3 regions of the Brevibacillus sp. M2.1A genome follow, and region 3 is predicted to be linked to each of the others. Evidence: predicted binding sites of a transcription regulator. Region 3 holds the regulator's gene; each other region holds the start of a gene.

Evidence for each region. Region 3 encodes Rex, which represses fermentation and respiration genes when NADH is low (regulators of the CRP and FNR family bind a similar motif). Its sites were predicted from a motif close to TTGTGAAATATTTCACAA; they were not measured.
Region 1: a site for Rex is predicted at 6,037-6,054, ahead of HP567_RS12280 (DUF1641 domain-containing protein). Genes of this name have one in related genera too.
Region 2: a site for Rex is predicted at 4,139-4,156, ahead of HP567_RS26320 (nitrate/nitrite transporter). Genes of this name have one in related genera too.

Annotation. Positions count from the first base shown of each region.
Region 1 covers NZ_JABSUY020000001.1:2,534,546-2,542,354, reverse strand. The annotation lists gene pheA (prephenate dehydratase) at 1-5, opposite strand, end outside; gene thrB (homoserine kinase) at 28-957, opposite strand; gene thrC (threonine synthase) at 954-2,036, opposite strand; gene HP567_RS12300 (homoserine dehydrogenase) at 2,036-3,337, opposite strand; gene HP567_RS12295 (ACT domain-containing protein) at 3,375-3,818, opposite strand; gene HP567_RS12290 (hypothetical protein) at 4,004-4,156, shown strand; gene HP567_RS12285 (NAD(P)/FAD-dependent oxidoreductase) at 4,207-5,385, opposite strand; gene HP567_RS12280 (DUF1641 domain-containing protein) at 5,428-5,883, opposite strand; gene HP567_RS12275 (PilZ domain-containing protein) at 6,173-6,838, opposite strand; gene obgE (GTPase ObgE) at 6,847-7,809, opposite strand, start outside.
Region 2 covers NZ_JABSUY020000001.1:5,527,814-5,535,622, reverse strand. The annotation lists gene HP567_RS26345 (YdeI/OmpD-associated family protein) at 1-378, shown strand, start outside; gene HP567_RS26340 (sigma-70 family RNA polymerase sigma factor) at 520-1,095, shown strand; gene HP567_RS26335 (hypothetical protein) at 1,085-2,149, shown strand; gene HP567_RS26330 (hypothetical protein) at 2,292-2,660, shown strand; gene hcp (hydroxylamine reductase) at 2,781-4,076, opposite strand; gene HP567_RS26320 (nitrate/nitrite transporter) at 4,222-5,721, shown strand; gene HP567_RS26315 (Crp/Fnr family transcriptional regulator) at 5,804-6,511, opposite strand; gene HP567_RS26310 (hypothetical protein) at 6,698-7,738, shown strand; gene HP567_RS26305 (molybdopterin oxidoreductase family protein) at 7,725-7,809, shown strand, end outside.
Region 3 covers NZ_JABSUY020000001.1:3,268,701-3,276,509, forward strand. The annotation lists gene dinG (ATP-dependent DNA helicase DinG) at 1-699, shown strand, start outside; gene HP567_RS16230 (ComEC/Rec2 family competence protein) at 741-1,646, shown strand; gene HP567_RS16235 (redox-sensing transcriptional repressor Rex) at 1,662-2,285, shown strand; gene HP567_RS16240 (amidohydrolase) at 2,302-3,606, shown strand; gene HP567_RS16245 (hypothetical protein) at 3,670-3,849, opposite strand; gene HP567_RS16250 (hypothetical protein) at 3,983-4,684, shown strand; gene HP567_RS16255 (cell wall elongation regulator TseB-like domain-containing protein) at 4,714-5,193, shown strand; gene HP567_RS16260 (hypothetical protein) at 5,345-5,872, shown strand; gene HP567_RS16265 (AAA family ATPase) at 5,865-7,376, shown strand; gene HP567_RS16270 (WIAG-tail domain) at 7,554-7,809, shown strand, end outside.

The DNA.
Region 1 (7,809 bases), 730 kb from region 3:
TCCATGGCTACTCCTATCCACTATGGTCTATCTCTGATGGATTTCTACCTGTACGCCATTTTCGTCCGGTTGCAAGATCATCACGCGGTACGAGATGTCGTGCCCTTTCATCACTCTGTCCACAAATGCACGTAGCTTCTCTAATTCTTCATCCGAAGAGAAGAAACAGAGGATCGTCGGTCCAGCGCCGCTCAAAGCAGCCCCGAGTGCCCCGTGTTCAGTCGCTTTGTCCAGGATTTCGTTCAAGCCAGGTACAAGCTTTGCTCGATACGGCTGATGCAGCCGATCCGACATTGCCCGTCCCATCAGGTCGAGTCTGCCTTGTGCCAGTGCAGCAACTAGCAAACTACTATGACCCACATTATATACAACATCCTCTTTGCTGTACACCTGTGGCAAGACGTTCCGCGCTTTTTCTGTCGAGAGCATGAATTCTGGGATCACGACGAGAGTTTGCAATCCCGCCGGGGCAGAAAATCGCACATAAGGAACGGGGTCTCCTGGTACTTCCGGCATTGTTGCAACAATAATACCACCAAACATCGACGCTCCGGCATTATCCGGATGCCCTTCCAGGCGGGTTGCCTTTTCAAACAATTGCTCACGCGTAAACGGTTCGCCAGCGAGATGGTTGGCCGCTACGAGTGCACCTACAATCGCAGCCGCACTGCTCCCCAATCCTCTTGTCAGGGGGGCATCACTGGAAGCACGGATCGCGAGCTCAGGAATGGCGAGACCTGCTTCTTGAAACAATCCCGCCGCAACTTTGTACAAAAGATTGTTTTTGTCCGTCGGTGTTCCTTGCAGCTCCTTGCCCATCATCTCTACTGTCGTATGATCACTGATTTCCATTTCTACAACAGAATACAACTGGAAGGCCATTCCCAGCGCATCGAACCCCGGTCCCAGATTCGCTGTCGATGCCGGTATGGTTACTTTTACACGCCGTCCATTCATGATACAAATTCTCTCCCGCTTTGACGAACCAGCTCCATTACAGCTTCATGTGTCGCCGGAACTGAACGCGGCTCTTCACCTACCAGCTTCAAAGCAATATTTGGATCTTTTAGTCCGTTTCCAGTCAACACGCACACGATCTGGCTGCCAGGTTGAAGCCTTCCAGCCTCATGGAGTTTGATAATACCAGCCAGCGATGCTGCCGAGGCAGGCTCACAAAACACGCCTTCACTCTTCGCCAGCAAATGATAGGCATGCAAAATCTCTTCGTCCGTTACACTATCGACAAGACCACTTGATTTCGAAATGGCATTCAAAGCGCCATCCTTGCTCGCCGGGTTGCCAATGCGAATCGCTGTCGCAATCGTTTCCGGGTTGGCTACGGGTTCGCCATGAACCAGCGGCGCTGCCCCTGCTGCCTGGAATCCGTACATCTTCGGTAAGCGACTCGATTTTTTGGCTGCGAAATATTCCTCGAAGCCCTTCCAGTAGGCTGTAATGTTACCTGCGTTACCAACCGGAATAGCCAAAATGTCAGGTGCGTCCGTCAGCGCATCGCATACTTCAAATGCCGCAGTCTTTTGTCCTTCGATCCGGTAAGGGTTCACGGAATTCACGAGTGTAATCGGCTCTTTCGCTGTAATTTCGCGAACGATATCGAGCGCTTCATCAAAATTACCGTCAATCGCGATGACTTCTGCACCATAAGCGATGGCCTGTGCCAGCTTGCCCAGTGCGATATTGCCGTTCGGGATCAGGACGATACAACGCAAACCTGAGCGTGCCGCATACGCCGCAGCTGCTGCTGATGTATTCCCCGTCGAAGCACACATGATTGTGTTGCTTCCCTCTTCTACCGCTTTGGCTACAGCCATGACCATGCCTCTATCTTTGAAAGAGCCGGTCGGATTGAGCCCCTCGTACTTGACGTACAGCTCTACCCCCAATTGTTTGGACAGGTTCGGAGCATGGATCAGGGGTGTATTTCCTTCATGCAAGCTGACCAGCGGAGTTTTTTCCGTGATCGGGAGAAATTCCCTGTAACGTGCCAGAATGCCAGACTGTCGATTAGAACCCATTATTTGTCTCCCCCTTCTACACGGTAGCAGCTCTGCACAGTTGATACGATATCCATCTGTTCCATGTAAGCCAGTACCGCATCCATGTCACTTTTTGAGGACAGGTGTGTAATCATGATTATCTCCGCTTCACGTCCGTTGTTGAACGGTTGCTGGATGACCTGCTCGAGGGAAATATTTTTGTCAGCCAACAGCTGCGTAATTTGAGCAAGAACACCGCGTTTATCTGCAACTACGATGCGCAGGAAGTATTTAGAGAATTTTTCGCTGTCTTCTTTCAGCACTTTTTCTTTGTATGGAGCAACCATTCCGCGTCCATTCACTCCTAGCTTTCTGTTTTTGACGACAGTGACCAGGTCAGACACAACGGCGGTAGCAGTCGGTAATTCACCTGCGCCCGGCCCGTAAAACATGGTTTCTCCTACCGCTTCCCCATGTACGTACACGGCATTAAAGACACCATTTACGGAAGCGAGTGGATGAGATTTCGGAACCAGAGTCGGCTGCACACTTACCTCAATCGCCTCTTCGTCACGACGAGCCAGTCCGAGCAGTTTGATTTCATAACCCAGTTGCTTGCCATAGGCGATATCTTCCTTGCTCACGGAACTGATCCCTTTTACGTCTACATCTTCGAGCTTCATCGGTACACGGAAGCCCAGCGTTGCCAGAATCGCCATTTTGCGGGCGGCATCAAAGCCTTCCACGTCGGAGGTTGGGTCCTGCTCCGCATAGCCCAGTGCTTGCGCTTCTTTCAATACCTCGCTGTATTCTGCGCCCTCTTTGCTCATTTTGGTCATGATGTAATTGGTCGTTCCGTTGACAATCCCCATCATTTTCTCGATACGGTCTGAGGAGAACCCTTCTACTAACGCACGCAAGATCGGTATACCACCTGCCACACTCGCCTCGTAGAAAACGTCACAGCCCTTTTCTTGCGCTTTCTCTAAAATTTCGGCTCCGTGCAACGCCATCAGATCTTTGTTGGCTGTTACTACGTGCTTGCCTCGTTCGAGTGCACCCAAAATGTATTCCTTTGCAGGGTGAATGCCGCCAATCACTTCTACGATGACTTCAATTTCTGGATCATCCAAAAGGCTAGCAGGATCAGTGGTCAGCGCGCTCTCCATGGATGGAATATTACGAGATTTTTCCGCATCCTGAACTAGAATACGGGAAACCTCAATACTGAGGCCAGTTTGCTTTTGTAAATCCTCCTGATGGGCTTGGATAATGCGTACGACACCAGTCCCGACTGTTCCAAAACCCATTAACCCCAATTTAATGCTCTGCTTCTCCATGTCTCTCTCCCCTGCCTTTTCTTTGATTGTTTTTTACTTAGCCTCTACCGACGATCATCGCTTTGCGAACGCCCGGGATCAGCTGCAAGCTATCCAAAAACTCCGTGCTAGATACGCGAAGATTAGCCATATCGACTGACATGGATATAGTAGCAATCCCTTGAAGTGGAATCGTCTGATTGATGGTCAAAACGTTTCCACCTTGATCTGCTACATATGTGAGCACTTTGGACAAGTAACCTGACATGTGATCCAAAGAGAAAGTAAACGTCATAATTTTTTCGCTCATCATCGCATTGAACGGAAAAATGCCATCTTTGTACTTATAAAAAGCACTGCGGCTCAATCCTACCCGTTCAACCGCTTCATTCACGGTATCCACTTCGCCGGATTCCAGCATCTTCTTGGCTTCAATCGTTTTGGCAATCGATTCTGGCAGGATGTCAGATCGAATCAAGTAGAATTTTTCTTCCTTTTTCATGCGTTGTGTCCTCCTGAGAAAAACAGTTGTTTCTTCATAGAGGACATTATAACGGAAAGCATCTCATGTGACAATCCTTATCCGTCACTTTTTTTCATCGGATCATATTTGGTTTACTTTGATTACATGAGGGGAGGCTTCTTCGCGCACAATAATGCGTATCGTATGGAGGAGGTGAAAGGCAAATGGCCGGACGTGGAAAGTCAGATAAATCGGAGCGTCGTAACAATCACCCAGCAGGTAAGCCAAGCAGTCTCGATCAGTTTGGCAATGACATGCGGGGCAAAAAGATGGCCCAATCCCCAAACGTGATTGAAGATCCCAGCGGAAACGGATAAACAAACACAAAAAACCCGGGACATTTTCATCCCGGGTTTTCCTGATTCGATTAGTATGCCAAAGAGGACAGACCGTTGATATGAGTCAAGTAACGAACGTTACTCGCTTCTTTCATCAAGGTTGCTGGCAAGCCTTTGAGCTTCAGTTGGCTTGCACCGATTGTTCCGATTGCGTCTTTACGGCCCAGGCTACCCAGTGTACCGGAGAATACCGGTTTGAAGGTATCCATTTTGGTGCCGTTGAAGTGCGCGAAGAGATTGTGACCTACTACTTCGCCCATTTGCCATGCCAGTTGGGCAGTCGGAGGGTATGGACGACCTTCTGGCCCCATTACAACCGCACTGTCACCTGCAAGGAATACATCAGGGTGAGAAGTGGATTGCAGGAATTCTGTAACAGTTGCACGCCCGCGGTTTACTTCCACGCCGCACTCAGCTACTACGCGATTGCCTTGTACGCCACCAGTCCATACCATTGTTTTGGTTTCAATGGTACCGCCATCTTTCAGGCAAACTGTGGTTTCTTTCATTTCCGTTACAGGTACGCCTGTCAGGAATTGAACGCCACGTTTTTCCAGGCTCGTTTTCGCACGCTCAACCAGGTCAGGAGCAAAACCAGCCAAAATGGATGGACCTGCCTCTACGCAATAGATGGATACGTCTGCAAAGTCTACGCCATGTTTGTGGCACAAATTTGGCAACATATCAGCGAATTCCCCAACAAGCTCGATACCTGTCAGACCGCCACCGCCTACAACGAAGGTAACATCTGCTTTATTTTTGCTTGTCTTGTATTCAATCACGCGCTCTTCGAGGTGTGCGCGCAGACGATTTGCTTCTTCTACCGACTTCAGTGTAAAGCTGTACTCTTGCAGGCCCGGGATTCCGAAGAATGCGGTTTCACTACCCAGCGCAATAACTAAAGCATCGTATTTGATGGACTCGCCGCTCGCCAGTGTTACGCGTTGGGAATCGAGACCAATATTTTCTACCGTGTCTACTACGAGGTTAATCTCTTTGCCACGCAGCAATCTTTCCAGAGGGAGCGCTACGTTTTGTTCAGACAGGTTTCCTACTGCCAAGCGGTGCAGTTCCGTAATGATTTGGTGAGTAGGAAAACGGTTTACCACCGTGATCGACGCTTCTTCAGCCGTCATGTATTTACGTGCAGTCAATGCGCTGAGCAAACCGCCATAACCGCCGCCTAGAATCAGAATATGCTTCGCCATGCCCAATCCTCCGTCCTTGTCTTCCATTCCATAATAAAAAAACTAGCGTTTTTGTTGTTGACGTTCTGCTGTTACTTCCAAGAATGCTTGTGCGAAACGCAATGTTTTTTGTACTTGCGGATCTTTGAGCATTTTGAGAATACCGAACAAACCGATCGTAGACTCTTCTACGTGAACACGGTCATTGGCTTCAATGGCTGCTTGGGCAATACCCTTTGCTTTATCAGAGATCGGTTTTACGAACTCTTCCATTCCACCTTTGATGTCGTCGATCAATACATGATCATTTGCAACCGTTTGTACCAAATCATACGTTTTGGTCAAAAGAGTTGTCAGTTCCGCCAATTTAGGCAGATTCGCCACCAATACGTTCAGTGACTCTTGGATTTCTGGTTTCATCAGCTGATCCAGTACATCTTGTTGCTGCGCTGGTGCCAGAGTAGCAGTGCTTGCTACTTCTGCAGCAGCTTGAGCTTGTTGCGTAGTTGTTTGAGACATAAAAAAACGTCCTCCTTTGCTTTGGAATAGAGGCCTTTCATTCTCGATGCCTGTTCAAACGAGTAACGGCCGCTATTCTCCCTGAAAATCCGGTAAAAAATTATTTGTAACATTTTTCACAAAGTAAAGCAAACAACGGATTCGAATAATCAAAAGTGAATGATTTCACAAGTATTTATTCAGGAAAGCGTACACAACAAATCATAAAGTGAACAGGCTCGATTTAGAACTCTATGTACACTACTATATACCTTCTTCACAGGAACATCAAAGGAAAAAAACCGCTTCCTTAGGAAGAAGCGGTAGTTGAGAGCCTTTTATAGTAATCTTTGATGATTTCATGGTGCTTCTCATTAATATCCGTAAAGATTAATTCAATGATTGATTGCTTGTCCTGGAACGTTTTTTCCACGATTTTCGCCATCATGACGATCTCCTGCGCTTGCTTCGGTATCTTGAAAGACAAATGGAGAAAATCGCCCTTTGACACATAACCGTCCGTTCCCAAAACAAGACGGGTTGGAGAGAATTTCAGCAACACTGCCTCGCCTTTTTCTTCGATCGGTCTAGCTCCCATCACCTTGTAAGGGACAGAAATACCGAGATCTGGGGAGATGGGATCCTGCTTGCGCTTTTGTGTAATTTCTACCCCTACACTAATCGGAATCATCCCTAAAAGCTTGATCGGCCAAAGCGTTTGCTCCGAAACTACTTCCAAATCAATAGTGTTCACTGCCGCATCCGTCTCCCAACGAATGCGCACAGTTGATCCGAGAAGCTCTGCTTTTGTTTCAGGCTTCATCTCATACGAAACGACGAGATAACTGCCCTTTGCATGTTCAACCAAAACTTGGACAGGTGTCTTCACCTGCTTGGAGATGATTAGCGGTAGCGTCGCACCGCGTTGGAGTCGTTTATCCCCCAAAAATGGGTTCAGTGATGGGATATCAATCATGGTTTTTGTCACTCCACAAAGTCAAACTCTAATTTGCCGATCCGAACGGTATCCCCGTCTTTTGCTCCCAGCTTGCGCAGAGCATCATCTACACCCATACTGCGCATTTGTCTTGCAAAACGCTGGGCTGCATCATAGCTGTTCAGATTCGTCATGCGTACGAGTTTCTCGATCTTTTCACCGCTGACGACAAACACATCATTATCACGCGTAATCTCGAATGCCTCTGGTTCTTTTTCTGCTCGGAAGACCACGCGCTCTTCCACTTCCGCAACTTCCTCTACAGCAGGCTTGTCCGGAATCGTCGCCAAGGTATCCCCAATCGCATACATCAGTTCTTGTACGCCTTGACGGGTTGCAGCAGAGATTTCGTACACCTTCACATCTGGAGCCTTTTCCTTGAAAATACGCAGGTTTTCCTCTGCTTCTGGCAATTCCATTTTGTTCGCGACTACAATTTGCGGACGATCTTCGAGCTTGAGGTTATACATCGTCAGCTCTCGGTTGATCTGCAAATAATCCTCGTACGGATCGCGTCCATCAACCGCTGCCATGTCAATCACGTGGACGATCAAGCGTGTACGCTCTACGTGACGCAGGAATTGATGACCAAGGCCTACACCTTCATGCGCGCCTTCAATCAATCCTGGCAAGTCAGCCATGACGAAGCTCTGCTCCCCCAAATCCACAACACCCAGGTTCGGTGTCAGCGTCGTAAAGTGGTACGCCGCAATTTTTGGCTTCGCAGCTGTTACACTGGACAGCAGCGTGGATTTTCCTACACTCGGATAACCAACCAAGCCCACATCTGCAATCAGTTTGAGCTCCATGACAATGTAACGCTCTTGACCTGGCTCACCGTTCTCCGAGATGTGTGGAGCTGGATTCGAAGAGTTGGCAAAACGAATATTGCCTCGTCCACCACGTCCGCCTTTTGCGATCACAGCACGTTGTCCTTGCTCCACGAGATC
Region 2 (7,809 bases), 2.3 Mb from region 3:
TTGTTAAAAGATCCACACGGGATTCTCATTCAACAAACGGAGAATGTACAGGCTGCCCGCCAGATCCGGTTCACCAATGTGGAAGAAATCATGGAAATGGAATCTATTTTGAAGGCCTATATTCAAGAAGCCGTTGAAGTTGAAAAAGCCGGTTTGGAAGTGAACTTTAAAAAGCATGAAGAATACAGCATTCCTGAAGAATTTCAAAATAAATTGGATGAAATGCCTGCCTTGAAAACTGCTTTTGAAGCATTGACTCCGGGACGGCAAAGAGCCTACCTTCTCTATTTTTCAGCACCCAAACAAGCCAAAACGCGCGAGGCAAGGGTTGAAAAATGTATGCAGCAAATTCTCGAGGGAAAGGGATTAAATGATTAAGAGGCGGAAACTACCGCCTCTTTTTCGTGCTTCGCCATACAGGTCGTTGCCTTTTGCAAAAAAAATAGTAAGAAAACCGAACCTTTTTCCGATCGAGAGACAATATAGGGTGTAAGCTGCTTACTCAGGAGGGCCCTCTGAATGAAAAATGAAGAGATGTACCAATTACTTATACAAATGAAAGAGGGTGATCAACAGGCGTTTCATACGATGTATGATGCCACTTTTCAGGACGTGTACCGGACCGTCTCCTTTCTGGTGGATCACAAGCAGGATCGGGAAGATGTCATGAATGAAATTTATATGCAAATGTGGACCTCACTTCCAAATTACGATACGAACCGCCCTTTCCAGTTCTGGCTGCATGGCCTGGTAATCCGTCAAGTACAGAGATTTCGGGTCAAGAGCTGGAGGAGATTCCGCATATTTGAACGCATCCGTGCCTTCTCCCACGAAGAGTCTTATTGGGATGAACATACCGCGTTGATGGATGCCACAAACCAAATGATATCCCAGTCCATACGAAAGCTGACCGACAAACAGCGGGCAGTGATTATCTTTCGCTTTTATCACGACTATACTCTTGAGGAAATTGCGACTTTGCTCGATATTCCGCTAGGTACAGTCAAGTCCAGATATCATGCTGGCCTCCAGGCGCTTCGAAAATACTTAGGGAATCTCCCCCTGGAAAGGATGGAAAAGATCAATGACTATTGAACGCAAAATCCGTGAACATCTGCACGAAGAGGCAGAAACGATGGAGTGCCCGCCGGCCATTTCCAAACGAATCGAACAATCCTATTCTCACTATTTGCAACGAAAAAGGAGTGAAATAACGATGAAAAAACGCTTGATTGGTGGAATTGTTGCTGCTGCGATTTTGATTCCAACCGCAGCATTTGCGGCCCCTGTTGTAATTGACATGCTTACTCGAGCACCAATGACTTCTGAACAAGTCAAGCTGGATGAGGCTGGAAAAGCGACACTTGAGAAGCTGTATCTGGCCATTCCCGAAACGAAATCGTTTGAGATTATGAAAGCAAGCTACCTTGGAGACCCCAATGATTCAACCAAAAAGGTCCAACTAAGCATCGTCCTTCAGGAAAAAGGGGGAACTGGCAAAAAGATTACCCTCCATACAAACGGTATTACGGATGAGATTCAAGACCTGACGCAAGAGAATTGGGAGCCTAAGGAGAAACCGCTCATTACTTTACCCGATCAGGAAATCAAGGGGAAGGTAGATCAGCTTATTGATAAATTGTACGGCAACATCAAAGATTACGAGGTTGCCATGGAGCAAATGGAGAATCCAGATGAAAAAACATTTATTTTGAATTACACCAAGAAGGGATTAGAGGGAGAGGGTTACCAAGTATTTGTTCAGGGGAATACAATTAGTCTTGCTCGAGTAGATTTTGAACCATCAAACAATAAAGTAGAGGGCTTTTTCTCTTTGAATGGTAAGCCTGATTATAGCGCTGATTCCATTTTAAACGATGAAAAACTGCTTGCTTTACTAAAAATGAGCGCGACAGAGTTAAAAGAAGAACTAGCCAAAGGGAAAACTGTTGTTGAGATTGCAGCATCTAAAAATGTCTCGAGACAACAAGTGATCGATGTGATTGGAAGAACAATGGCTGAAGGACAACTTCAAGACGGAAAAAATAAAGTAACGATCAGCGATGAATTACTGAAACAAATGATAAAAAGCAGTGAACAAAAAATCATACCCATAATTGAACACAAAACGGAAACAGAATGGAAGTAATAGAGAAGAGGCGGGGAACCGTCTCTTTTTTCGTCAAAAATAAAGTTGTGCTTCCGCCTACGGGAAGATTCATCATGGCTACGTATACTGTAACGTACTATTTTGACTTCGCGCTTAAGTCAATCGAAAGGAGAGGTCGACCGTGGCAATTGGACAGACGACTCGGGTCAGTTTGCCGTACCCCTCAACATGGGAAATTCAAGCGAGCTTCGGTGGAAGACCCACTACGTTGGGCACATTGATGATTTCCAATGTCGTAAATGGCAGGGTCAGTGGAACCGTTAATTTCCGTGGTACTCCGATTCCCATACAAGGAAGTTGGGATGAGAGGTCCAGGCAAATCACGATTGAATCACCTTATGCCAATTTTGTTGGCACCTTTGCTTACAAAGACGAGCCAACACTTGGGTTGCGACATTATGTATTACGAGGAACGGTTCGAATGAAGCCCCCATCTGTGCGGGCAGGAGAAGTGGGAACATGGACGGCTGTTACGAATTTGCCGCTGTAAGGAAATAGGAGGGTCTTATCTACCGATGGATAGGGCCTTTTTTTAAATTCCATAAGAGTGAGGCACCTTCCTGTTAGAAGAAGGTGCCTCCTTTTGTGATTTGTGGCCACAGGTGATAGCTTATTGCGTGATTCCGAGCATTTGCTTCATATCTTCTTGGGCATCGCCAATCAACTGAATATGGAACAAGTCTTGCAATACTTGCAGAACACCCGGTTGAATGAACTCAGGCAATTTTGGACCGATCCGTATATCCTGTATCCCCAGGCTAAACAGACCAAGCAGAATGGCAACCGCTTTTTGTTCAAACCAGGAAAGAACGATACTTACCGGCAACTCGTTCACTTCACACTCGAAGGCATCGGCTAATGCAGCCGCAATCGTAATGGTAGAAACCGAGTTATTGCACTGTCCCAAATCGATATATCGTGGGATGTCGGTACCTGGCACGGTGCCGAAATCTACATCGTTAAAACGGAATTTTCCGCAGGAGGTCGTAAGAATGACTGTTTCTGGCGGTAAGGACGTAGCCAATTCACGGTAATACTCGCCTCCCTTGCCAGGAGCGTCACAACCAGCGATGACGAAGAAGCGTTTGATCTTTCCTTCCTTGACTGCCTGAATAATTTCAGGGGCAATACCGAGGACCGTTTTGTGATGATACCCGGTCGTCAATGTCAGTTCCGATTCGATGGAAACCTCAGGAAGAGACAATGCTTTTTCAATGAGCGGTGCAAAATCGTTTTCTACAATTTTCGTCACATTTTCCAAACCGGTTATATCATACGAAAAGAAACGATCTGCGTAGCTGCCTCGAATAGGCATCACACAGTTTGTTGTAGCCAGGATGGCGCCTGGAAATTTCTCAAACAACTGGCGTTGATCGTACCATGCTTTCCCGATGTTCCCTTTCAAATGAGGATATTTCTTCAGTGCGGGATAGCCATGTGCAGGCAGCATTTCGGAATGCGTATACACATTGATTCCTTTGCCCTCTGTCTGTTTTAACAGCTCTTCGAGAGCAAACAGATTGTGTCCCGTAACAACGATGCATTTTCCTTCTATTTTATTTTGCGAGACGGTGATTGGCTGTGGCACTCCGAAATGATCTGTATGGGCCCGATCCAAAAGCTCCATGACTTTTATCGCGGCTTTCCCTACTTTCATAGCCATTTGCAAATGTTCATCCAAGTTAAAATTCACATTCGTCAATGTAAAATAAAGTGCTTCCTGTGTAATCCCATCCACTTCAGGATCGATATATCCCAGTTGTCGAGCATGTGTGGCATAAGCTGCAATTCCTTTTAAAGCAAAAATAATTGTATCCTGAATACTCGCAAGATCTTCATTCTTTCCGCAAACGCCGATGACCTTACAACCACCTGATGGAGTCTGTTCACATTGATAACAAAACATGTATAATTCACTCCTTCGATTCAAGATTTCGCTTTGATTATAAGCGGATTGCCTGGAAGGAGCTGTGATTAAAATCACAACGAAACCAAACTTTGCCTCTTATCATAGTGGATGAAGAAGATTTCCCAAGTGAGGGGTGTTGTTTATGGTACGAAAATGGCAGTTGCCATTACAGACGTTAAGTCTTACGGTCGGTTTCATGGTATGGGTCATTCTGTCATCGCTTATGCCTTTTATCAAAGAAACCGTACCCATGAGTGCAAGCGAAGTGGCGTGGGTGACAGCGATTCCTGTTCTTTTAGGATCGTTGCTGAGAATCCCTGTTGGATATTGGAGTAACCGATTTGGGGCGAGGATATTATTTAGCATAAGCTTTCTCTTGCTGCTGGCTCCTGTTTTTTATATTAGTCAGGCGACCACTTATACAGATTTGTTAATCGGCGGGTTATTTATAGGGATAGGCGGAGCGGTGTTTTCTGTTGGTGTTACGTCTCTACCTAAATACTATCCGAAAGAAAAGCATGGTTCTGTAAACGGAATCTACGGTATGGGGAATATTGGTACAGCGATCACCACTTTTTCAGCGCCAGTTCTGGCTAAATCGTTTGGATGGGCAACTACTGTACAGATGTTCATGTTATTGCTTGTGGGATTCGCCGTTCTAACCTTCTTGATGGGGGATAAAAACGAACCTAAGGTAGTGACTCCTCTCGGTCAGCAGATAAAGAGTGTCTACAAAAACGAAAAGCTATGGTTAATCAGCTTGTTCTACTTTATTACGTTTGGTTGCTTCGTCGCTTTCACCGTGTATCTCCCGAATTTTTTAGTGAGCCATTTCCAACTGGATAAAGTAGATGCAGGTATGAGAACGGCAGGGTTCATTCTTTTGGCGACACTTGCGAGACCAGTGGGAGGTTGGCTAGGTGATAAGTGGAACCCCTTCAAGGCATTGATGATTGTGTTTGCCGGGCTCGCCTTGTCTGGTATTGTCTTATCGTTTTCGCCATCGATCTTGATGTATACGGTAGGATGCTTGTTGGTAGCGCTATGTGCCGGAATTGGTAACGGTGCCGTGTTTAAATTAGTGCCGATGTATTTCTCACGACAAGCGGGGATTGTGAACGGAATCGTATCTGCCATGGGGGGATTAGGAGGATTTTTCCCGCCGTTGATCTTAACGATGCTGTTTAATCTGACCGGGCATTACGCGATTGGTTTCATGGCGTTATCTCAGTTTGCGCTGGTAAGCTTGGTCTTGGTAATGTGGATGTTTTATCAAGAGAAGCTGCAGCTCGCCGCAACCATTATGGAAAAGACGGGAGAGGCGATACTGATTACCGATACACGTGGAGTCATTAAAAGTGCGAACCATGCTTTTACGAAAGTGACCGGTTATGAAATGAATGAAGTGATTGGCAAGTCTCCCAATATTTTAAAATCTGGCAGGCAGAATGCCGATTTCTATCAAAAGATGTGGGATTCGATCAAGAAGAATGGCTATTGGCAAGGAGAGATCTGGAATCGCCGGAAGAATGGAGATCAGTATCTCCAATGGCTAACGATCAGTGCGATACTGGACGATGCAGGAGACGTCGAGTACTATGCTGGCATGTTCAGCGAGCTCGCAGAGCAAAGACATGGATAAAGAAGCTTGAATCACTCATGAAAAAAAGTCTTGGACGGACAAGTCCAGGACTTTTTTTATACAGGAGGTATGAAGACTTTGCTCACATTTGGCAAATATCTGGAGGGCAGTCATCACAATAAATCGCCTCTTTTAAATAGGCAAGGTCTTTAATCAAGATATGCCCGTGCGGAAGCAAATCGATGGAATCCTGTTTTTTTAGATCGGAAAGCATTCGGTTGACACTTTCTCGTGTCAGACCAATGAATTGTGCCAAGTCACGATTGGTAAGGGAAAGGTCGATGAGGATTCCGTCGGGGTGTGGCTTGCCGTACGTGTTACTCATGCGGATGAGCGTTGAATACAAGGCGCCGATTTTGCCATTGAGTAACAAATCGCGAAATTTGGACTGCATCCGCCTGTTCATCAATCCCATCCAACGCAGGAAGTCTACACAAAATTGACCGTTTTTGATGAGCATTTTTTCCAACTCTTGTCGCGGGATGATCCATATCTCACCCTCCATCAACATGGTGCCTGTGGAGGTGTACGTCAATTCCTGTTCGAAGAGACCGGAGACGCCGACGAGCTCTCCTGCACCAAATACTTGCAGTGTTAATTCTTTTCCATCGTTCGTGTTTTTTGTGAGCTTGATTTGGCCAGACGAAATTAAGAATAGCTGATCGGCTCTTTCACCATCCAAAAACAGAACGGCTCCGGGGACGAATTTTTTCCGAACAGAAAACGTTTCAAGGCTATTCACAAAATCGGAAGAAATCTGCTCCACAAACGTTGTGCCATTTCCGGTCATGTGGGTCCCCCCTACAACAAGGATACAAAGGTAACTCATTATATCATCCGAAATCGAAGGTTGGGGGTAGGAAAATCGTCCTGATTGTGGCAAGGGTGTGAGGTAAATCACAACCCGGGTTACGAGCCGTTGCTACAATGGTCTCGAGCGAAAGGAAAAAATGAGCAGCAGCAGGGAGGGTGTTGTATGAACTATCTATTTGCTTCCAAAGTGGCGAAGCGTGCTTTTATCATCATTGCTTGCTTGTTCGTCCTAAGTTACGTGGGAACACGTTTTTTCACGCATATTGATTTGGCGCTTTACGGGTATATGGTGGGGACTCTTGTCTTTATCGGAGGTTTCCTTTATCGATTTTCTGCGTGGGCAGACCGCCCGCCAACGAATGTCATTTTGAAAAAGGGGCTGCGTCTTCTCTTTCGTAAAAGCACGGCGAATACAGCCGTGGATCATCTGGCCATCTATCGCTTTATTTGGAATCGGGGATGGTATCGCTGGACACAGCACATTTTGCTGGGATGGGGATGCATCTTGGCCGCGTTTGTCACCTTTCCGTTAGTGTTTGGCTGGATGTATTTCACGATGACAGACAATGGCTACTATCAGGTCGTGTTCATGGGTGTGGATGTTCTTACCGTACAAGCGGATGGCTGGGTTGCCTTTCTCTTTTACAACGCGTTGAACATTACGGCTTTTATGGTCATCGGTGGAGCAGTCATGGCATTGTATCGCAGATTTAAGAATATGCAGGCACGGGCTGAACAATCCTTTGTCTACGACTTTTTGCCATTATATCTGCTGCTGTTTATCAGCGTGACAGGCTTGATGCTAACTGCAAGCAACATGTTCTTAGGGGGCTTTGGGCACCCGGTCATATCCGTCACTCATCAATTTGCAGTGATTGTGACATTGATTTATCTGCCATTCGGAAAACTGGCTCACATACCGTTCCGTCCCATGAGTGTGTTCGCTCGCAATTATCGCGAGCACTATGGCGAGCAGGAAATGAAAAAGTGCAAAGTGTGCAGCAAAGAGTTTGTTTCTGCGGAACAGTCGGCAGATGTAATCAACGTGCTGGGTAAAAACGAAATGGCTTTTCAAATGGAAGAAGGTTTCCACTTGGCTGAACTTTGCTTGCCGTGCCGCAGAAAATACCGGATGTTCCGCTTCACAGGAGTTCCTACGCACGAGATCAATGCCAGGGAGGCAAATCAACATGCCAAAGGATAAATTTTTAAAAGTAATTGAAAACAAGGTACATCCCAATGAGAAATTGGTCAGCACACACTGCAGCTACTGCG
Region 3 (7,809 bases):
CTGCCATCGCCGTTTCATTATGAAGAGCAGGGGCTGCTGTTGATTCCATCTGATTTCCCCGCACCAGGCAAAGAGAGTGACCACACGTACTTGGAGGCGGTCATTCAAGGGTGCGTGGACGTCGTACTGGCTTCGAAAGGAAGGACGCTGATCCTGTTTACCTCCCATTCGATGCTTCGACTTGTTTACCAAGCGATGAAAGAACGACTGGCAGATGCTCCAGAACCGTATACGTTATTCGGTCACGGGATTGATAGCAACAATCGGAGCAAGCTGGTGCGACTGTTCCGAAGCATGGAGAGAAGTGTGCTGCTTGGAACTAGCAGCTTCTGGGAAGGTGTCGATATCCAGGGGGAATGGCTGAGCAGTTTAGTTATTGTTCGCCTTCCGTTTGCTCCGCCGAATCATCCTGTCTATCAAGGAAGGGCAGAGCTTTTGAAGGCAGAAGGAAAAAACGCCTTTATGTCGTTGTCTCTTCCACAAGCCGTTCTACAATTTAAGCAAGGGGTGGGGCGATTAATTCGCCATCACTTGGATAGAGGGGTCGTGATCGTTTTCGACACGCGTGTGGTTGAGTCGAGATATGGACGCTCATTCCTTCAATCTTTGCCGCCATTTCAAATCGAAAGCGGTCCATGGCCAACTCTGCGAGAGCGCATAGAGCCATTCCTTAGTATGCAATCCCTGTCAGATTCATAAAATGAAGCAATAGTCTCATAGGGATTAAGGTGATAAAATAAATGTTATGGAAAAAAGAGTGGCGTTGGTGGATAGTAGTTCTGAGTGTGTTTTTCCTTTGCGCATGCTCGATTGATAGCCATTTGTATTTGCAAGAAGCAGCAGTGAAGATAGATGACCCGTTTGAAACCGAGACAGAACAGGAATTTTCGGGTCTCATAATCACCTACTTCGCACTTCCACAAGGTGAGAGTACGCTTTTGAGAATGCCAGGCGGCAAAACGATGCTGATTGATACGGGTACGTCAGAAGATTGGCCCGTTCTTTCAGCGCGCTTGGCAGAGCTCAAGATTACACGGCTCGATTTTGTGGTGTTGACGAACGACCAGCCGGAACATATGGGAGGCTACGCTTCATTGAGCCAACAAGTGCTCATCGATGCTGTCATTTTGCCAAAGCTGATCGCACCATCCATTCGGCATGTCGTGCTGCTTCGCTCCAACCAAAAGCAGATGGAAGCAGAGCAAGGACAAGTACTCACTCTTGACCAAGAAATCTCCATGGAAGTATTGCTTCCGGATGAACCGTTATTTTTATCGCCTCAGAACAATTCTCTTGTTTTTCGATTGACGCACGGTCAACTGCGGTTTTTGTTTATGAGTGCCGTGAATGAAAAAGCAGAGGAGCGACTGTTGGAACGGCAAAATGACAAACTGAAGGCGGAAGTGCTAAAGGTAGCCGGTCAGGGAAGCAATCAGGGATCTTCACAACCGTTTCTGACGCAGGTCGATCCTCAGGTCGCCATTATTCAGACAGGCCGATCACGGGATCAAATGAAAGACGGTCAGACGGAGGTCATAGAGCGTTTGGGTGAGTCATGGGCCGAGACATACGTTACCAGCCACGACGGTTCCATTACCATTTTATCGAATGGAAAAGAATATCGGATTTTGAAGCAAAAGAATTAGGGGGGAAGACCGAACGTGGCAAAACACGAAAAGATTTCAGAAGCGGTCGTCCGTCGTTTGCCGATTTATCTGCGTTACCTCAGTTATTTGCAGCAAGTTGAGGTGACCACCGTTTCCTCCCAACAGATGGGCAAGAATCTTGATGTGAATCCTGCCCAAATCAGAAAAGATCTTGCAGCTTTTGGTGATTTTGGAAAAAAGGGAATCGGCTATGATGTCGATTATCTGGTGGAAAAAATACGTGAAATCCTGAAGCTAACGGATGAAATCCGTGTCGCTTTGGTCGGAGCTGGGCATTTGGGCCATGCCATCAGTAACTACAACGCTTATTTGAAAGATAACATGCGGATTGCGGCCATCTTTGACAATAATCCAGAGAAGCAGGGCAAAAAAGTCGCAGGTATACCGATTCAGCCTTTATCAGAGCTGGAAGAGACAATCGTTAAAAAGCAAATCAAGCTGGCGATTATTACGGTACCGGCCCCTGCAGCGCAATCCGTATGTGATCAGTTGACTCAAGCGGGTATCAGGGGGATCTTGAATTTTGCCCCTACGACGATTCGCGCAGGAAAGGATGTTCGCATTCACTATGCGGACGTGACGTCCAACCTGCAAAGCTTGGCCTACTACTTGACATAAGAATGGAGTGTATACTATGAAAAAGACGATCCTCATTCACGCAACAGTCATTACCGTTAACGATACGAATGAAGTCATTTACGATGGTGCCGTAGCATTCGAAGGCAACAAGATTACGTATGTGGGCCCAACTCCTGAGGACCTGTCGGAAGCGGGATACGATGAAGTTATCGATCAAAAAGGAGACTACATACTGCCTGGGTTAATCAACACGCATGGACATGCTGGTATGTCCCTCCTACGTGGTTATGCAGATGATTTGCCGCTACAACAATGGCTGGAAGACAAAATGTGGCCATTGGAGGCGCAATTCACGGGTGACACAGTAAAATGGGGTACCCAACTGTCGCTTATTGAGATGATTCGTACCGGAACTACCACGTTTGTGGATATGTATGACCATATGGATGTTGTGGCGAAGGAAGTCGATGCAGCTGGAATGCGTGCCCGCCTTTGCCGAGGAATGATCGGTCTGTGCTCCGAAGAAGAACGTCAAACAAAGCTGAAGGACGCGACACTTTTTGCAAAAGAATGGCATAATCAGGCAGACGGACGTATTACCGTCATGATGGCACCGCATGCGCCGTATACCTGCTCGCCAGAATTTATTACCCAAATTATCGAAAAAGCTGATGAGTTGTCCTTGCCGCTTCATATCCATATGTCAGAAACCGCTTGGGAAGTCGGTCAAAACGAGAAGGACTACGGACTGCGTCCAGTCGCTCACTTGGAAAAGCTGGGTATGTTCAATCGCCCAACACTCGTCGCGCACGCTGTTCACCTAACGGATGAAGAAATCGACATTTTGGCAAAATACAACGTGAGAGTTTCTCATAATGTAGTCAGCAACTTGAAGCTGGCAAGCGGTGTTGCGCCTGTTCCGAAAATGTTGGCAAAAGGCGTAAGCGTATCGCTCGGTACAGACAGCTCTGCAAGTAACAACAATTTGAATCTGTTCGAAGAATTGAAGCTCGCTGCGATTCTGCACAAAGGTGTGAACAACGATCCAGTAGCAGTTCCAGCAGAGGAAGCGCTTCGCATGGCTACCCGTTATGGCGCAGAAGGGGTATTCCAAGAAGAAACGCTTGGAAGCATTGAAGTAGGCAAGCAAGCTGACTTGATCGTGATGGATAGCCATCAAGCCCATTTCCACCCGGCGCACCAACCGATTTCACACGTGGTGTACGCGGCAAATGGACGAGATGTGAAAGATACGATTGTAGCGGGTAAATTCTTGATGCGTAACCATAAGCTGTTGACCATCGATGAGGAGCGCGCGATTTACGAAGCGAACCGCGTATTCCAAACGTTAAAACGGTAAAAGGCTCCTGTCAGGTGGGGGACAGGAGTAAGGCAGTGCAGGTGTAGGTAGGGGAATTGGATACTACGACGTTCCGTTGTTCATTTTTGCCACAGCTTTTGTCAGGAGATGATGGCGAAAATGAAGAGTGGGTGTGTGCGACCATTGACGCAAGGGAGACGACAATCCTGCCCAGGAGACGCGGTATTCCTGTAACAGAAACCCAAGTATGTCAGGAGATGTAGTTTGTTGCGAAGATGTCACGCGCTCACCTCCTCGGGGTGTATGTGTAGTATGACCGCCCGACCTTAAGCTATGATTAGCAACTTTTCCGTGTCGTTCTAAAACCTTCCCGTATAGCATAGGCTAAAGACAAAAATGGGACAGGGGGGACGACATGTACATCCGGCCCAAATTGCTGTGGTGGCTCATTCCTATCCTACTCGGTCTATTTCTCCTGGGGATTGTATTGGGGACAGTAAGTCGATCAGCCAATACAGGCAGCACGGATCCTGCGTCTGCGGTCAGACAAACAACAGGAACGGGGCAGACGACGACGGTAGCGGAGCTTTTGGAGCAGATCACGCAGGACGAGGAACGCTCATTTCTGGTTTACATGAAGGATCAGACCTTACATGGGCGATTTCAAAATGAGCAATTTCAGCTCGCAGGAGAAATCGGTGGCCACCAGCTTGAAATAGCCAGAAAAGATGGGCAGCCAGTTTCGGTTCGAATTGATGGCCAGATACAGGACCATGCTGCACTGCCGTATGCGCTGTTCACCCCGTATGAGCACGCAGTATTGCTCAAGGGAGTTATGCAATCCGTTCGTCCTGAACGCCTTGAAGATACTGCGGGGCAAGGATGGAGTGGATATCGGATTGCGGTTCCACCTGAGAAAGTCTCTTCGTTATTATCGATGTGGCTAGGTCCATCCTTCCCTATTCATGATTTGACTTCGAATGTAACGAACGGAATGAAAGTCAATTACCAACTATGGTACGAGTCAACTACGGGGCAGCTTCGTCAACTGGAGCTGGATTTGCAAATACAAACGGCAGTTGGAGTGAAGAGAGACCAGCTTCGATTCCGATTGTAATGTCAGCCACGTAAAGGAGTTACTTTGCTGTGTTAGTACGAATTATCCTATCAATCGTTGCCGTCATTTTACTTACGGGAGCTGGGTTCGCCTATCACCTGACGGCTTCTGTAGCAGGGGAACGCAATCAATTTGAGGAAACCGTTCGTCAGTGGGTCCAGGATCGCACAACGATCACGGAGATTGAATCCATTGATGAATATCGAGGCAAGGAGAGCTACGCTGTCGTCATTGGGAAAAATAAGGCGGGGACACAAGTTGTAGCTTGGATGACCGATCAGAAAGTTAGCTTTGATCGAATGGATCTTGCTGTTCCAAAAAAGAATGTAGAAGAGGCAGTTTATAAGTCCTTCCCACAATCGGAGATCACTCATTTGGTTCCTGGTCTCGAAAACGATAAGAAATTTTGGGAAGTCACTGTAAAAGACAAAGACGGTCGTTATCACTACATTCACTATGATCTATTCACGGGCGCTCTGTTAACCTCATACGTGCTCGCTCCAACCTGAGACGCTTGCATACGACAGGCCTTTTCCTTATGGGAGAAGGCCTGTTTGGCATTCCATCCAACATCTGTATAAGAAATTGATATACTCATATGATATACTTTGGATGTTGCTTAGAGAGAAAACGAGAACGATATTTATGGGGGGAGTAGCCGTGCAGTTGAAAAAGAGCGCAATAGGATTATCTTTGGTGGCAACATTGGCACTCCTGTTCGGAGGATGGTTCTTGTACCAAAAGATGGAGATTGAGGAGCCAATCCGTGCAGAAATTGGCCAAATGCAGTCCGCAACATTGGGCAATTTGGAGATCAGCAAAGATAAAATTCAAATAGATGTAACTGTTACAAAACCAGACACATTTCCAGCAGAATATCGAAATCTGCTAACGGAAACACAAAAGATCGCAGGTGAAAAAGAAGTGGTCATTGACATCGACAATCAGTCGACAGCGATGGACGATATTTGGCAAAGCGGTCAATTTGTGTTTACCGAAGCAGTGGAGTTGCATGAGTATAGCCGCATTCCAGCCCTCGTGGCACAATGGAAAAAAGGGAATCAACTCGACGAAGCATCTGCATCGATGGATGACGAAAACATTTATGTTTATTTGAAAAAAGGAACGGAGGATTTTTACACCATCATACCTCGTTCCATTGAAAAAGAGGTGAAGGCACGTGCGTAAGGAAGTACTGATCGGCGTCGTACCTGCACTGTTGATTTTTCTTGTTTTTCTAGGTGTAAACATTACCCCATTTTTGGTGTTCGGAGTCGTACTGGGTGCGCTTTACTTTCTGGTCATCCGTCAGCAAAATGGACAAGGCGGAAATGTCGCCCTCGGTGGGAAAAGAAAAATAAACAAGCATGAGCTGCCGAAATCGGACGTGCAGTTTGCCGATATCGGTGGACAGGAACGCGCCAAAAAAGAGCTGAAGGAATCGCTTGATTTTCTCGTGTATAAGGACAAAATTGAGCAGTACGGGATTCGTCCGATCAAAGGTGTTCTTTTGACAGGTCCTCCTGGTACGGGTAAGACACTGATGGCGAAAGCAGCAGCGAACTATACAAATTCTGCTTTTGTAGCGGCATCAGGTTCGCAGTTTGTAGAGATGTATGTCGGTGTCGGTGCACAACGCGTCCGTGAATTGTTTCAGGAAGCGAAGGCATTAGCAGAGAAAAATGGGCAAGACAGCGCGATTATTTTTATCGATGAGATCGATGTCGTCGGTGGAAAAAGGGACGGTCAACAGCAGCGGGAATACGATCAAACCTTGAATCAACTCTTGACGGAGATGGATGGTGTGGCTACGACCGACAAGCCGCGGGTTTTGGTCATGGCTGCTACGAACCGGAAGGACATGCTCGACGCAGCGCTGTTGCGACCTGGTCGTTTTGACCGTCATATTAGCGTTGATCTTCCAGACAAGCCAGCACGCGAGCAGATTTTGACCATTCACACGGCCAATAAACCGCTAGGCGAGGATGTCACACTGGAAAAAGTGGCACAGGAGACATTCGGATTTTCTGGCGCGCAGCTGGAAAGCGTAGCCAATGAAGCAGCTATTTATGCCATGCGTGACCGTCAGGAAAAAATCACTGCGAAGCATTTTGCCTATGCCGTAGACAAGGTTATGCTCGGGGAGAAGGTAGACCGTCAAGCATCAGAGGAAGAGAAGAAGCGTGTTGCTCTCCATGAATTGGGACATGCCATTGTCAGTGAGAGCGTGCGACCAGGCTCTGTCTCGCAGGTCACGCTGAGTCCACGAGGCAAAGCATTAGGATACGTCCGACAAAATCCAATGGAAGACCGCTATCTGTATACCAAGGAAGCGATGGAGAAGCAAATCATGGTTAGCCTTGGAGGAGCCGTAGCGGAGGAAATCTACTACGGTGGGCGCAGCACTGGATCGAAGAATGACTTCGAGCAAGCGCTGGGAATGGCACAGGAAATTGTACAAAGCGGTATGTCCGATCTGGGGATTGTACATTTGCAATATGTGGATAAGAACCGGATTCATGACGAGGTTGAGCGTCTGCTGGAAGGATTGCTCGCAGAAACCCGCAATCTTTTGAGACAGTATGACTCCGTATTCCAAACAGGCTTGTATACATTGTTGGAAGCGGAAGTTCTGCAAGGCGATGAGTTCAGGGCGCTATTATCACAAACGAAGGAAGAAGTTGCTGTATAAGTAAGATGAAGAACCTGTTAGCCAATGGAAGAGTTGGCGAAGCAGGTTTTTTTGTGTTAGCTGGCAACTTGAGCAAATCAGGATGAAACAATTTTGTAGACACGGTGCCAAATAGGGAAATGGTTGAATATCCTACAAAAGTGATACGGGAATGAAATCAGGAGGCAAGGAGACCCTATGGCCAATGTGAACCGGCGAAAAGCAAACAAAAGTCTGAGCAAAACCTTTAGGCAGACCATGCACGAGTTACCGCTCTCATATACATCATCACCCGATCGGGAGTGGATGGAAGACCTCGAATTAAATCTGCTTGAAAGTAATTTGGAGAGCAGTCACAGAATACCTCCCATTTCTGCTGCCACACCGAAAGAGCAACAACAACCGATTCCCAAAGTACCCAAGCAGGACCTATCCTCCAAACAGGACTCGCTTT